2 regions of the Rhodococcus sp. NPDC003383 genome follow, and region 2 is predicted to be linked to the other one. Evidence: riboswitches for the same ligand, from Rfam matches in the RefSeq annotation. Region 2 holds a riboswitch; the other holds the start of a gene.

Region 1 (7,584 bases), on a different contig from region 2:
GGATATCGACGTTTCTCGATCGAGGACTGCGAGCGACTGCGGTATGTGCTGACCGCGCAGCGGGATCAGTACCTGCCTCTGAAGGTGATCAAGGAACAGCTCGAGGCGATCGACCGAGGTGCCGCAACGGTGGGCGCAGTGGAGTCCCGCCCGAAGCGTCCACGGCCGTTGGCCGTGGCGCCGGGCGAGGTCTCGCCCGAGGTGCTGCGCACCGACCGTGAAGTCCGCATGAGCCGCGACGATCTGTGCGAGCGCGCCGGAATCGACGTGGGCTTCCTGACCGAGCTGGTTCGTGCCGGGCTGATCGTGCCGGGCGCGGCGGGATTCTTCGACGGGGACGCGGTGCTGCTCGCCCGAACCGCCAAGGCCATGTCGGAGTTCGGGCTCGAGGTGCGGCACCTGCGGGCGTTCAAGCTCGCGGCGGACCGGGAAGCGAGCCTGGTCGCGCAGATCGCGGGTCCGATCGCCAAGGGGCGCGACGCGGGAGCGCGGGCGCGAGCCGAGGAGATGGTCCGGGAGTTGGCGGCGCTGTCACTGACGCTGCACACGTGCCTGGTGAAGGCAGCGGTTCACGGCGCACTCGACCGCTGAACCGTTCGTGCACGCCGGCGGTGATCGCGGTGAGAACCCCGACGACCGCCGGCACCTGACGCGCCTGCCGGATCGCACTAGAATTCAGGCAGGATTGCCACGCGGGGTTCGTCCCCGGACGGCCAGCGGGATGGAGGCACCGGCATGAGCGAGATGCGGATAGTGGGCATTCGGGTCGAACAGCCGCAGAACCAGCCGGTCCTGCTGTTGCGAGAGGCCGACGGCGACAGGTATCTGCCGATCTGGATCGGTCAGATGGAGGCGACTGCGATCGCGCTCGAACAGCAGGGCGTCGAACCGGCGCGTCCGCTGACGCACGATCTGATCAAGAACCTTCTGGAAGCATTCGGGCATGTCCTACAGGAGATCCGGATCGTGGACCTGCAGGAGGGGACCTTCTACGCCGACATGATTTTCCAGGGTGGCATGCGCGTGTCGTGCCGCCCTTCGGACGCGGTCGCTGTAGCGTTGCGCGTCGGTGTACCGGTCTTCGTCGAGGAACCGGTGCTGGCGGAGGCCGGTCTCGTCATGCCCGACGAACGGGAGGACGAGGTCGAGAAGTTCAAGGAATTTCTCGAGTCCGTGTCGCCCGACGACTTCAAGGCGACGGACGGCTGAATCGGACGTCATCGGCTGTTCTACCGTGCCTCGATCCCTCCGGGTCGGGGCACGCGGTACGACTCGAAGGTTTTACGACCGGTCGGCGTGTTGCTGCCCTACGCTCGAGACAGAGCGTACGCTGAGTGAATCCGCAATTCGGATCTGCTCGACGGGCCTTGACTAGCACGCGACGATCGGATGGGTGGGGGGGAATCCGCCCGTCCGTTGTTACGGGGCGACGGGTGGGCACGTAAGAGGGAGTCAACACAGTGCGAGATCGGCCGCAGGGACAGGGGCACGGCGATATCGACGAAGGGAACCGCTCGACCTCGATGTCGTCGACGCAACAAACGGACGACATCCAGCCGGGTCTGTTCCCGGACGACTCGGTTCCCGACGAACTCGTCGGTTATCGCGTTCCCATCGCATGCCAGATCGCCGGAATAAGTTACCGCCAGCTCGACTACTGGGCTCGAACGAACCTCGTCGTGCCGTCGATCCGTGGCGCAGCCGGTTCCGGAAGCCAGCGACTGTACTCGTTCAAGGACATCCTGGTCCTCAAGATCGTCAAGCGGTTGCTGGACACGGGCATCTCGCTGCAGAACATCCGCGTCGCGGTCGATCACCTGCGTGAGCGCGGGGTGCGGGACCTGGCGAAGATCACGCTGTTCTCCGACGGCACCACCGTGTACGAATGCACGTCGCCTGAGGAAGTCGTCGATTTACTGCAGGGCGGACAGGGCGTGTTCGGTATCGCGGTCAGCGGTGCGATGCGCGAGCTGACCGGCAGCATCGCGGACTTCCCGGCCGAGCGCGCCGACGGAGGTGCCGCCGAGCAGCGACCCGAGGACGAGCTCGCGTCCCGTCGCCGCAACCGCATCAATCGCCGCATCGGCTAGAGCCGGGGATTTTAGACGTTCATCACACCGCGAAGGCGTCCGTGACCGCGATTGCGGCGATCGCCGTGGACTAGAATCGCCAATGCGTCGCCGCCGCACGGGAGAGTTCCGGATCCGATCCGGGCACCGAAGGAGCAGCACCTCCCCGTCAATCTCTCAGGTACCGAGGACCGTGCGGGCTCCGACGCCTCTGGAAAGCGGTGGGAGCACCCACCCGCCCACGGGGAAAGGGACCGGACGTCCGGTCACCGAATCTCTCAGGCGCTCGCCCGCCGAGCTCGCGACAGAGGGGGAGGGAAGCACGCCGTGCGACCGTGCGCGGACGTGGACCTCCGATCACCCGGGAATCGCACATGACAGATGCCGTCACCTCCACGTTCGCCGACCGTCACGTCGGCCCCGATCAGGCGGCACTGCGCCGCATCCTCGACGTCGTCGGCGTCGACGCACTCGCAGACCTCGCGGCGAAGGCACTGCCGGCCGCGATCCTGGACCCGGCCACCGGAGGGATCGCCGACGGGCTGGACGTGCTGGACGCGCCGCTGTCCGAGCACGAGGTGCTGGCCGCGCTGACCGAGCTCGCAGCGCAGAACACCGTGTCGACCTCGATGATCGGTCAGGGCTACTACGGCACCCTCACGCCGCCGGTGCTGCTGCGCAACATCATCGAGAACCCGGCGTGGTACACGGCGTACACCCCGTACCAGCCGGAGATCAGCCAGGGCCGGCTCGAAGCCCTGCTCAACTTCCAGACGATGGTCTCCGACCTCACCGGCATGGAGGTCGCGAACTCGTCGATGCTCGACGAAGGCACCGCCGCCGCTGAGGCGATGACCCTGCTCCGCCGCGCCAACCGCAAGTCGAAGAGCCCCCGCGTGCTCGTCGACTCCGATCTCTTCACCCAGACCGCGGCCGTCCTCGCCACCCGCGCCGAGCCGCTGGGCATCGAGATCGTCACCGCGAATCTCGTCGACGACGGACTGCCGGAGGGCGACTTCTTCGGGGTCATCCTCCAGATCCCCGGCGCATCCGGACGGGTGTTCGACGCCGCCCCGATCATCGCCGCCGCACACGACCGCGGTGCACTCGTGGCGGTGGGCGCCGACCTGCTGGCCCTGACGTTGATCACCCCGCCTGGCGAGCAGGGCGCGGACGCCTGCTTCGGCACCACCCAGCGCTTCGGTGTGCCCATGGGCTTCGGTGGCCCGCACGCCGGCTACCTCGCCGTGAACACGGCGCACACCCGCAACCTTCCGGGCCGCCTGGTCGGCCTGTCCGTCGATGCGGACGGAGATCCCGCCTACCGGCTGGCCCTGCAGACCCGTGAACAGCACATCCGCCGCGAGAAGGCGACGAGCAACATCTGCACCGCGCAGGTTCTGCTGGCGGTCCTGGCCGCGATGTACGCCTCGTACCACGGCGCAGACGGCCTGACCGCGATCGCCCGCCGGGTCGCGGCGCACGCCGAAACCCTCGCCGCCGCGCTGCGCGCCGCCGGCATCGAGATCGTGCACGCCGGGTTCTTCGACACCGTTCTGGCGCGGGTTCCCGGTCGCGCCGCACAGATCGTCACGAACGCTCGCGAGGCGGGCATCAACCTGCGTCTCGTCGACGACGACCACGTCGGCATCTCCTGCGACGAAGCGACCACCAGCGCGCACATCGGCACGGTGCTCGACGCCTTCGGCGCCCCGGACACCGCGCAGAGCGAGGGATCGGCGATCCCGGCCGCACTGGCCCGCACCAGCGCATTCCTGCAGCACGAGTCGTTCACGAAGTACCGCACCGAAACCGCGATGATGCGGTACCTGCGGCGACTGTCCGACAAGGACCTGGCGCTCGACCGGACGATGATCCCGCTCGGCTCGTGCACGATGAAGCTCAACGCCGCCGCCGAGATGGAAGCGATCACCTGGCCGGAGTTCGCCGACCTGCACCCGTTCGCACCCGCGGAGCAGACCGCCGGGATCCGCCGGCTGATCGCGGACCTCGAGGGCTGGCTCGCCGCGATCACCGGTTACGACCGCGTCAGCCTCCAGCCCAACGCCGGCAGCCAGGGCGAATACGCCGGTCTGCTCGCGATCCGGCACTACCACCTCGACCGGGGCGACGACCATCGCGACACGTGCCTCATCCCGTCGAGCGCCCACGGCACCAACGCGGCCTCCGCGGTGATGGCCGGGATGCGGGTCGAGGTCGTTGCGTGCCGTCCGAACGGCGACGTCGATCTCGACGATCTGCGCGCGAAGATCGCCGATCATGCCGAGCGCCTGGCCGCGATCATGATCACCTACCCGTCGACCCACGGTGTGTACGAGCACGAGATCGCCGAGATCTGCGGGGCCGTCCACGACGCGGGCGGTCAGGTGTACATCGACGGGGCGAACCTCAACGCGCTCGTCGGTCTTGCGCGGCCGGGCAAGTTCGGTGGCGACGTGAGCCATCTGAACCTGCACAAGACGTTCTGCATTCCGCACGGCGGCGGCGGGCCGGGCGTGGGACCGATCGGTGTCCGCGAGCACCTCGCGCCCTACCTGCCGGGTCATCCGGAGGCACCCGAGCTCGGGGGCGCCGGACCCGTGTCGGCCGCGCCCTACGGTTCGGCGTCGATCCTGCCGATCACGTGGGCGTACATCAAGCTGATGGGTGCGCAGGGCCTGCGCCGTGCGTCGCTGACAGCCATTGCGTCCGCCAACTACATCGCCCGCCGTCTCGACGAGTACTTCCCGGTGCTGTACACCGGAGAGAACGGCATGGTCGCACACGAGTGCATCCTCGATCTGCGCCAGATCACCAAGGACACCGGCGTCACCGTCGACGATGTCGCGAAGCGGTTGGCGGACTACGGGTTCCACGCGCCCACCATGAGTTTCCCGGTCGCGGGAACGTTGATGGTGGAGCCGACCGAGAGCGAGGATCTGGCCGAACTCGACGCCTTCGTCGACGCGATGATCTCCATCCGCAAGGAGATCGACCGCGTCGGGGCAGGGGAGTGGCCGGTCGACGACAACCCGCTGCGGGGTGCTCCGCACACGGCGGAATGCCTGGTCGGGGAGTGGAACCACCCGTACACGCGGGAGATCGCGGTGTTCCCGCTGGGGAAGTCGCGTGCGAAGGTGTGGCCGTCCGTCCGGCGCATCGACGGGGCACACGGGGACCGTAACCTCGTCTGTTCCTGCCCACCGCTCGAGGCGTACGCCGACTGATCGTCCGATTCGGGGTGCCGGTGAGACCGGCACCCCGAACTTCGATCGAACAATATTCTGCACAGGACGGAACAAATTAAAAAACCGAACACTACCTCACCCAGCACACCGCACGACACCTATTACCTCACGTCCCGCATCAATCACCCATCCACGACCGGACGTGCGAGCATGGGGGCGTGGCGACGCGAGCAGACTCCGAACGGTTGCGGGATCTGGCACGGCTGCGCCGGGTCCGGGACCGCATCGACCGCGAGTACGCCCGGCCGCTGGACGTGGAACAGCTCGCGCGGGACGTGCACATGTCGGCGGGCCATCTGAGCCGGCAGTTCCGTCTGGCCTACGGCGAACCGCCGTACACCTACCTGATGACGCGTCGGATCGAGCGGGCGATGGCGCTGTTGCGACGTGGCGATCTGAGCGTCACCGAGGTGTGTTTCGAGGTCGGGTGTTCGTCCCTCGGGACATTCAGCACGCGATTCACCGAGCTGGTGGGGGTGTCTCCGAGCGTGTACCGCGCGCAGGCGCGCTCGGACGCCGAGATGCCTTCGTGCGTCACGAAACAGGTGACGAGACCGATCAGGATTCGAGAAGCGTCGGCCGCGTCCCGAATCTAGCGTGGTTGCCATGAACCTCACCATCCACAACGCGTTTCTTCCGCACGACGACCGTGACGCCGCCCTCGCGTTCTATCGGGACCTGCTCGGTTTCGAGGTGCGCAAGGAGGTCGGCTACAACGACATGTACTGGATCACTCTCGGGCATCCCGCCCAGCCCGAGACGTCGCTCGTCCTGAATCCGCCCGCCGCGGATCCCGGAATCACCGACGAGGAGCGGCGCGTGATCAGCGAAATGATGGCCAAGGGCACGTTTGCGATGCTCACGCTGGCGACACCCGACCTGGACGCGACCTTCGCGGCGCTCGAAGCCGGTGGTGCGGAGATCGTCCAGGAGCCCATCGAGCAGCCCTACGGGATCCGGGACTGCGCGGTGCGCGACCCCGCGGGAAACATGATCCGCATCAACGAGGTGCGATGACGAGGCCCCGGACGGCAGAGCCGCCGGCGTGGGTGTGTTCTCTCGGGGGAAGCAGCAGCAGGGGAATGCGCGGATCGGGCGCCGGGACAGGTGAATCCGTCCGGGGTTGTCACACCGATCGGCGATACTGCTCCGGCGGGTAACCGGGGTGAGAGCGAACAGAACGGAACGGGGAGATGCGATGGGCACGAGGACCGAGACGGCGACGAGGACGGTGCCCACCGGGGGGCGACACCCGGCCGACAGTCACGACCTGATCCGGGTGCACGGTGCTCGCGAGAACAACCTCCAGAACGTCGATGTCGAGATTCCCAAGCGACGGCTGACGGTCTTCACCGGGGTGTCGGGATCCGGGAAGAGCTCGCTGGTGTTCGCGACGATCGCAGCCGAGTCACAGCGCATGATCAACGAAACGTACAGCGCGTTCGTGCAGGGATTCATGCCGACGCTCGCTCGTCCGGACGTGGATGTGCTCGAGGGCCTGACCACGGCGATCATCGTCGATCAGGAGCGGATGGGCGCGAATCCGCGGTCGACGGTCGGCACCGCAACCGACGCCAACACGCTGTTGCGCATCCTGTTCAGCCGGCTGGGCAAGCCGCACATCGGTTCGCCGCAGGCGTTCTCGTTCAACGTGGCGTCGCTCAGCGGCGCCGGGGCGGTGATGGTCGAGAAGGGCGGCCGGACCGTGAAGGAACGCCGCAGCTTCAGCATCACCGGCGGCATGTGCCCGCGCTGCGAGGGCATGGGCAAGGTCTCCGATTTCGATCTCACCGCGCTGTTCGACGACAGCAAGTCCCTCAACGAGGGTGCGCTGACGATCCCCGGGTACAGCATGGACGGCTGGTACGGCCGGATCTACCGCGGATGCGGATTCTTCGACCCCGACAAGCCGATCTCGAAGTTCACGAAGAAGCAGCTGAACGATCTGCTGTACAAGGAGCCGACGAAGGTCAAGGTCGACGGCATCAACATCACGTTCGAGGGCCTGATCCCGAAGATCCAGAAGTCGTTTCTGTCCAAGGACCGGGAGGCGATGCAGCCGCACATCCGGGCATTCGTGGACCGGGCCGTCACCTTCCAGACGTGTCCCGACTGTGAGGGCACCCGTCTCTCGGCGGAGGCCCGGTCGTCGAAGATCGGCGGCATCAGCATCGCCGACGCCTGCGCGATGCAGATCAGCGACCTCGCCGAATGGGTGCGGGGGCTGGACGAGCCGTCGGTCGCCCCGCTGCTGAAATCGCTGAGCC
Region 2 (7,584 bases):
GCCGATCGCGAGAAGCGCGCGATGATCCTCACCGCCGAAGGTCACCGCGAAGCCGCGATCAAGACCGCCGAGGGCGACAAGCAATCACGGATCCTCTCGGCCGAGGGCGCCAAGCAGGCCGCGATTCTCGAGGCCGAGGCCGACCGCCAGTCCCGGATCCTGCGGGCCCAGGGCGATCGGGCCGCGAAGTATCTCGAATCGCAGGGCCAGGCGAAGGCCATCGAGAAGGTGTTCGCGGCGATCAAGTCCGGTAAGCCGACGCCCGAACTGCTCGCGTACCAGTACCTGCAGACGCTGCCGCAGATGGCGCAGGGCGATGCGAACAAGGTGTGGCTGGTGCCCAGTGACTTCGGTGATGCGCTCAAGGGATTCGCGAAGACCCTCGGCGCGCCCGGTGACGACGGGGTCTTCCGCTTCGAGCCGACGGCCGTCGAGGAGGAACTGCCCCGGCCGGAGGACGACACCGCCGAGGTCGCCGACTGGTTCACCACCGCCCGCGACCCGGAGGTCGCGCAGGCGGTCGCCGAGGCCGAAGCCGTCGCGCGCAAGCCCGTCGAGCCGGCGGTGCGCACGAGCGGGGAACCGGCCGGAGGAACGGAATTCGGCACGCCCGGGGCGCTGCCGGCGTCGGAGCAGTTCTCGACCGGCTGGGTGCCGCCCGCAGCACCGGACCTCGCGCCTCCCGCGTCGGAGGAACCGCGGCACCGCCAGGACTGACCCCCCGCTCGTGCGCGGTTTCGGTAGCGGGTGCTACCGAAACCACGCACGAGGGGTTATCGCCGGGCGAGCAGCGGCAGCGCCATCGCCACCAGGATCAGCGCCGAACCGAACACGGCCGGGATGGACGCGGCCTCGCCGAACGCGAGCACGCCGATCGTCAGGGCCACCACCACTTCGAGATAGGACAGACCCGAGAGCTCGGCGGCACGCAGGTGCTTACCGGCGACCACCAGCAACCCCAGGGCGAACAGACCGCAGACGACGAAGAACCCTGCCGCCCAAGCCCAGTTGCTCGCCGTCATGCCCGACAGATCGGGCCGCGTCACCACGACCATCGCCGCGGTCGCGACCGCACCGAAGGCGAAGTTCCAGAAGCACCGGACGTCGGACGGCATGTCGCTCCGGTAGCGGTAGCACAGCAGGGCGGCGCCGTAGAAGATCCCCGACGCGACCCCGAGCACGGTCCCCAGCGTCTCCTGCTCGCCACCGCCGGAATTCCCGCCGACGAAACCGGCCGCGAACAGCATGCCGACGAACGCCGCGCCGAGCGACAACGCGTCGAGGCGCGTGATCGATTCCTTCAACACCACGCGGGCGAGGACGGTCGCGACGACCGGTCCGAGATAGTGCAACACGACCGCCCGGGACAGGTCGGTCAGTACGGTCGCGGACAGGTAGGTGGCCAGCGACAAGCCGAGGAAGACCCCACCTGCGACGACCGACGCGGACAGGCGGACTCGCCGCACCTGCCCGAGACGACGGGTGAACGCGAGCAGCACCAGCATGCCCACCGCGCCCACCGCCATGCGCCCGAAGGTCAGGGCCTCACCGAGCACCGCGCCGTCGGGCGTGGCCATGCGTCCGAACAGACCGGCCGCGCCCATCGCCGTGGCGGACAGGACGATGGCGACGACGCCGAATCGCCGGTCGCGGGAGGGCGCGGATCGGGGAGTGGGAGCGGGAAGCTGGGCGCGCGGCGGCGCGCCGGAAACTTGGGCGCGCGGGGGCGCGCCGAGGGAAACGGTCACACGTATTCCTCAGGCCAGGGTGCACTGCGGCACCAGCGGGTGATGTCGTTTCCCCGCTCTGTCATTGACCTGAGAGCTTTCGCGGACGTGATCCGCTTACACCTTCGGTGAACCCGGACGGGTTGCTTTCCAGAGGAGCCTCGCCACGGCGGTCTGGGGGCCTGAGAGATTCCCGGGGAGGTTGCTCCTTCGGCGCCCGCTGCTGTGCGGGACTCTCCCGCCGCGGTTCGGGTGGCTGTTCAGTTGTGGCGTCAAGTATGTCATGGCTGCGGGTGCGTGAGCATGTCGGGTTGTTTTCGCAGGTCACAGGCCATATCGAAAAAGATCGTCGGATACCTTCACAAATATAGGCATAATTGCTATGGTGTGGGTCACACGGTTTTTCTCGACCGGCGCGCATCGGTGATTTCGCATTCCGACGAATCGGGACCACCGGTCGAATCGTCTCTTCTCTCGTACGGCAACGGCATCTACAGACAGGTGGTCATATGGGCATCGGGATGGTCCTCGACATGGCGTCTGCCGCCACCCCCGATCGGATCGCTCTGGGTCCGCGGGCGAACGGCACGACCTATCGGCAACTCGACGAACTCGCTTCGCGCGGTGCGGGCCTGCTCGCCGAACTCGGAGCCCGCCACGTCGTCTTCGTCGGCGTCAACGGTCCGGTGCTCCCCACGCTGATGTTCGCAGCGGGGCGCGCCGGAATCCCCCTGGCTCCCTTGAACTACCGGCTTCCGGCCCCGCAATTGCTCGAACTGATCGACCGACTCGACGATCCGGTGGTCGTGGCGGACGCCGAGTACGTGACCAAACTCGACGGATGCGCGCGCCGCATCGTCTCGACGGACGAATTCCTCGGACTGGCGAACGCGACGGAGCCGTTGGAGGCCGATCGCTCGGAGGACGAGGGCACGGCGATCGTGCTGTTCACCTCCGGTACCACCTCGGCTCCGAAGGACGTGCTGCTCCGTCACCGGCACCTGCTCTCGTACCTCCTCAACACCGTCGAATTCGGTTCCGCGGCAGAGGAGCACGCGACCCTGGTGAGCACCCCGCCGTATCACATCGCAGGCCTCGGGGCCGTCCTGAGCAACGTCTACTCGGGTCGCCGCATGGTCTACCTGCCCGATTTCACGCCGCAGGGGTGGCTCGACCTCGTCCGGACGGAGGGGGTCACCAGCGCCATGGTGGTGCCCACGATGCTCGCCCGCATCGTCGACCACCTCGACGGCGCGCCCGCCGCCGTCCCCACGCTCGGGTCGCTCGCCTACGGCGGCGCACGGATGCCCCAACCGGTCCTCGAACGTGCTCTCGCGGCGTTCGGCGACACCGGATTCGTCAACGCCTACGGCCTGACCGAGACCAGTTCGACGATCGCGGTCCTCGGTCCCGAGGACCATCGGGAGGCCTTCGCGAATCCGGAACTGCGCGGCCGGCTCGCCTCGACCGGCCGGATCGTGCCCGGTATCGAGGCGCAGATCCGTTCGGAGGACGGCGATCGCGTACTGCCCGAGGGGGAGACGGGCCTGCTGTGGGTGCGCGGAGCGCAGGTCAGCGGCGAGTACATGGGTAACGGTTCGGTGCTCGACGCGGACGGTTGGTTCCCCACCCGGGACCGCGCCCGGATCGAGGACGGCTACCTCTACATCGGTGGCCGCGCGGACGACACCATCATCCGTGGTGGTGAGAACATCGCGCCGGCCGAGATCGAGGACGTGCTGGCGCATCATCCCCAGGTGCGGGAGGTGGCGGTGATCGGCACCCCCGACGACGAGTGGGGTGAACGGATCTGCGCGGTGATCGTCCCGGCGGCGGACGCCCACGACGACGCCGACGCGATCCGGACGTGGTGCCGCGAGCGCCTGCGCGGCTCGAGGACTCCCGACGACGTGGTGTTCGTCGACGATCTGCCTCGTACCCCGACCGGCAAACTCGTGCGCCGCGACCTCGTCGAACAGGTCACCGCCGGCCTCGCAGGATGACCCCGCCGTCCGCATCGTGGAGAGAACAGGCATTGCCGTGACCGACACCGTCGACACCGAACTCCTCCGGCGCGAGTGGGTCCTTCGGGCACGTCCGAACGGGCGCCCCCGCGCCACCGACGTCGAACTGGTCGAGACGACTCTCGGCGAACCTGCTCCCGGGCAGGTCCGCGTGCGGAATCTCGTCATGTCCGTCGAGCCCTACATGCGGGGCCGGATGGGGGGAGGGGCTTCCTACGCCGAGCCGTACGAGCTCGATGCGCCCATGCTCGCGCCGACGGTCGGCGTCGTGTCCCGCTCGGATCGGCCGGAGCTGCCGGTGGGCTCGCTCGTTCTCCACGAATACGGTTGGCGCACGGAAAGTCTCGTCGACGTGAGCGACTGCCGCAGGCTCCGGCACGACGACCTGCCCGCGGCTCTTCACCTGAGTGTCCTCGGCATCCCGGGGATGACGGCCTGGGTGGGGATCGACCGGATCGCGCAGGTCCGAGACGGCGACGTGGTGTTCGTATCGTCTGCGGCCGGCGCGGTCGGGTCCACCGCCGTCCAGTTGGCGAAACAGCGCGGCGCCGTGGTGATCGCGAGTGCCGGATCGCCGGAGAAAGTCGCGCTCACAAAGGAACTCGGAGCGGACGCGGCCTTCGACCACCACGACGGGCCGGCGAAGGACCTGCTGCGTACCGCGATGGCCGAAGTCGGGGCCACGGCTCTCGACGTCTACTTCGACAACGTCGGAGGAGAACAGCTGGAAGCGGCCATCCGGGTGCTCGCCGACCACGCCCGCATCGCCCTGTGCGGGATGATCAGCGTCTACAACTCCGCCGCACCCGTGCCCGGTCCGAGCAATCTCCTGAAACTGATCTGGCGCCGCGCCCGGATGGAAGGCTTCCTGCTGGCCGACCATCTCGACGCACGCGAGCAGTTCGAGGACGAGATGGCCGGGCTCGTCCGGACCGGACGGATCCGGCCCGTCCACACCGAGTTCCCCGGCGGCATCGCCGGTGCATGGGACGCCTTCGTCGGGATGCTCGACGGCGCCGCCACCGGCAAGGCCCTCGTTCCGCTCACCCCCTCCACCTGACCCACCACCGGGACCGTCCCGACGTCGCCCATGGTGACGCCGGTGTCCCGCTGCACCCTCCCACCCCTTCGGCGCCCCCGGCGCCGACCTCATCGACAGGAGCCATCATGACTTCGCATCCACTTCCTCTCGAAGGAAAGGTCGCGCTCGTCACCGGCGGTAGCCGCGGCCTGGGCCGCGAGATGGTTCTCGCTTTCGCGAACGCCGGCGCCGACACCGTCATCGTCAGCCGCAAGGTCGACAGCTGTGAGAAGCTGGCCGCCGAGGTTGCCGAGACCACCGGCCGCAAGGCACTTCCGCTCGCCTTCCACGTCGGTGACTGGGACGCTCACGAACCACTCGTCGAACGGATCTACGACGAGTTCGGGCACCTGGACATCCTCGTCAACAACGCGGGCATGGCGCCGCTGTACCCGAGCCTCGACCAGGTCACCGAAGAACTGTTCGACAAGGTGATCGGCGTCAACCTCAAGGGCGCGTTCCGGCTCACCAGCCTCGTCGGGCCCCGGATGGCGGCCGGTTCCGGGGGATCGATCATCAACATCAGCTCGATCGCCTCCGAGCGGCCGATGACCACCGACCTGCCGTACGCGGCCGCCAAGGCGGGGCTCAACACCTTGACCAAGGGCTTCGCCCAGGCCTACGGGCCCAACGTGCGCGTCAACACGATCATGGCCGGTGCCTTCCTCACGGACATCAGCAAGGCCTGGGACATGGAATCGGCCGATGAGCTGTTCCGGGGGATGCCTCTCCAGCGCGCGGGAAATCCGGACGAGATCGTCGGTGCGGCACTGTATCTCGCCGGACCGGGCTCGACCTACACCACCGGCGCCGTGATCCCCGTCGACGGCGGCCGCACCTCCACCCCGTGACAGATCTCGGTCCCACCCCGACCGACCACCAGGAGCCCCATATGAACCCCATCCACACCCGCCGCACCCGGCGTGCCTTCCTGTCGGCCCTGACCGCAGGTGCTCTCGCGGCGGCTGTCGCGGCCTGCGGCGGAAACGGCGGCGACGACCGCATCTCGTCCGATTCGATCGGATCCACCGGTCCGGCCGGGGATGATGCCTGGCAGCAGATCGTCGAGGCGGCCAAGGCGGAGGGCGAGGTCACGATCTACTCGTCGAACGCCGCGGACGCTCTCGCCGAACTCGGCCGCCGTTTCGAGGCCGACTACGGCATCCGTCTCAACGTCGTGCGTGACGTCGACGCGAACCTGCACCAGAAGATCGGCGCGGAGGCGGAGACCGGCAACCGTGTCGCCGACATCGTCACCCAGGCCAGCGTCCCCTGGGCCGTGGAGAACGGCGCGAACGGAGCCTTCGCCGCACCCGTCGGCCCCGCCTTCACCGACTCCGCGAGCGAATACGACGTGACGACGCTGAAGGACGACACCGGCTACTTCGTCACCAACGCCTCGGTGCTGACCTTCGGCTGGAACACCCAGCGACAGCCCGACGGCATCGACAGCTACAGCGACCTGCTGGATCCGTCCCTCGCCGGCGGGAAGATCGGCATCGTCACCCCCACCTCGACCGCCCACGTCGACTTCTACGACAGCTACCTCGAACAGGTCGGGGGAGAGGGCTTCCTCGAGAAGCTCGCCGCCCAGACCCCGCGGATCTACCCCAGCGCACTGCCGCTGGCTCAGGCCCTCGCCTCCGGTGAGATCGCCGTCGCCGCGTTCGTGCAGGACCAGAAGAGCGAACAGCAGACCGGCGCGCCCGTCGACTCGGCGTTCGGAGACGTCGTGTGGGGCGCCCCCATGTACACCGCGATCCTCGCCGACGCCGTGCATCCCAACGCGGCACAGGTCCTGGCCAACTACATGATCACGCCGGCCGGTCAGGAAGCCATCTCGTTCCGCAACGCCGCGGTCCTGCCGAACATCGGCTCGTCCGTCACCACCGTCGACAAGGTCGCCCCGCAGAACACCGAGGCGATGACCCCGGCAGCACTCGAGGATCTCAAGGCCCGCTTCGGCCGCCTGTTCAACCAGTAGTCCCGGGATCGCCGGAGAAGGAGTCACCCCCATGGGAAGAGTTGAAGGAAAAGTCGCGCTGATCACCGGCGCGGCGCGCGGCCAGGGCCGCTCGCACGCCCTGCGTCTCGCCGAGGAAGGGGCGGACGTCGTCCTCCTCGACGTGTGCGCGCCGATCGGCTCGGTGCCGTACCCCCTCGCCACCGAGGACGACCTGAAGGAGACCGAGGCGCTGGTCGCCGCGACCGGCCGGAAGGTGCTGTCCCGCGTTGCCGACGTCCGGGACCAGTCGCAGCTCGACGCGGCGGTGGCCGACGCGATCGGGACCTTCGGGTACATCGACATCGTGTGCGCCAACGCGGGCATCGTCGGCTTCCGGCCCACCTGGGAGCTGAGCGACGCCGAATGGCAGGACATGCTCGACGTCAACCTCACCGGCGTGTTCCACACCGTCCGGGCGGTCGTCCCCGAGATGATCCGCGGCGGCCGGGGCGGTTCCATCGTCATCACCAGCTCCATCCAGGCGATGCTCGGCTCGGCCAACATCGGGCACTACAACGCCTCGAAGAGCGGAGTCGTCGGTCTGATGCGGACCCTCGCCACCGAACTCGGACCGCACGGGATCCGCGTCAACACGGTCAACCCCAGCGCCGTCGAGACCCCGATGCTGCACAACGACGCGACCTTCCGGATCTTCGGGCCCGATCTCGAGAACCCCGGGCCCGATGACCTGTGGGAGCGTTCGAAGGACCGCAACCCGATGGGAATCGGCTGGGTCGCGCCCGAGGA

Evidence for each region. Region 2 has a riboswitch for glycine ahead of ACWDTS_RS05520 (DMT family transporter). Riboswitches for the same ligand answer to the same signal wherever they lie in the genome.
Region 1: another riboswitch for glycine. It lies ahead of gcvP (aminomethyl-transferring glycine dehydrogenase); the one in region 2 lies ahead of ACWDTS_RS05520 (DMT family transporter).

The regions. Positions count from the first base shown of each region.
Region 1 covers NZ_JBSFRG010000033.1:29,022-36,605, reverse strand. The annotation lists gene ftsR (transcriptional regulator FtsR) at 1-591, shown strand, start outside; gene ACWDTS_RS23460 (bifunctional nuclease family protein) at 736-1,209, shown strand; gene ACWDTS_RS23455 (MerR family transcriptional regulator) at 1,524-2,090, shown strand; glycine riboswitch at 2,179-2,273, shown strand; gene gcvP (aminomethyl-transferring glycine dehydrogenase) at 2,444-5,296, shown strand; gene ACWDTS_RS23445 (helix-turn-helix transcriptional regulator) at 5,476-5,913, shown strand; gene ACWDTS_RS23440 (VOC family protein) at 5,924-6,334, shown strand; gene ACWDTS_RS23435 (ATP-binding cassette domain-containing protein) at 6,516-7,584, shown strand, end outside.
Region 2 covers NZ_JBSFRG010000004.1:123,957-131,540, forward strand. The annotation lists gene ACWDTS_RS05515 (SPFH domain-containing protein) at 1-717, shown strand, start outside; gene ACWDTS_RS05520 (DMT family transporter) at 774-1,748, opposite strand; glycine riboswitch at 1,888-1,978, opposite strand; gene ACWDTS_RS05525 (class I adenylate-forming enzyme family protein) at 2,237-3,730, shown strand; gene ACWDTS_RS05530 (NADP-dependent oxidoreductase) at 3,768-4,811, shown strand; gene ACWDTS_RS05535 (SDR family NAD(P)-dependent oxidoreductase) at 4,919-5,683, shown strand; gene ACWDTS_RS05540 (ABC transporter substrate-binding protein) at 5,725-6,816, shown strand; gene ACWDTS_RS05545 (mycofactocin-coupled SDR family oxidoreductase) at 6,848-7,584, shown strand, end outside.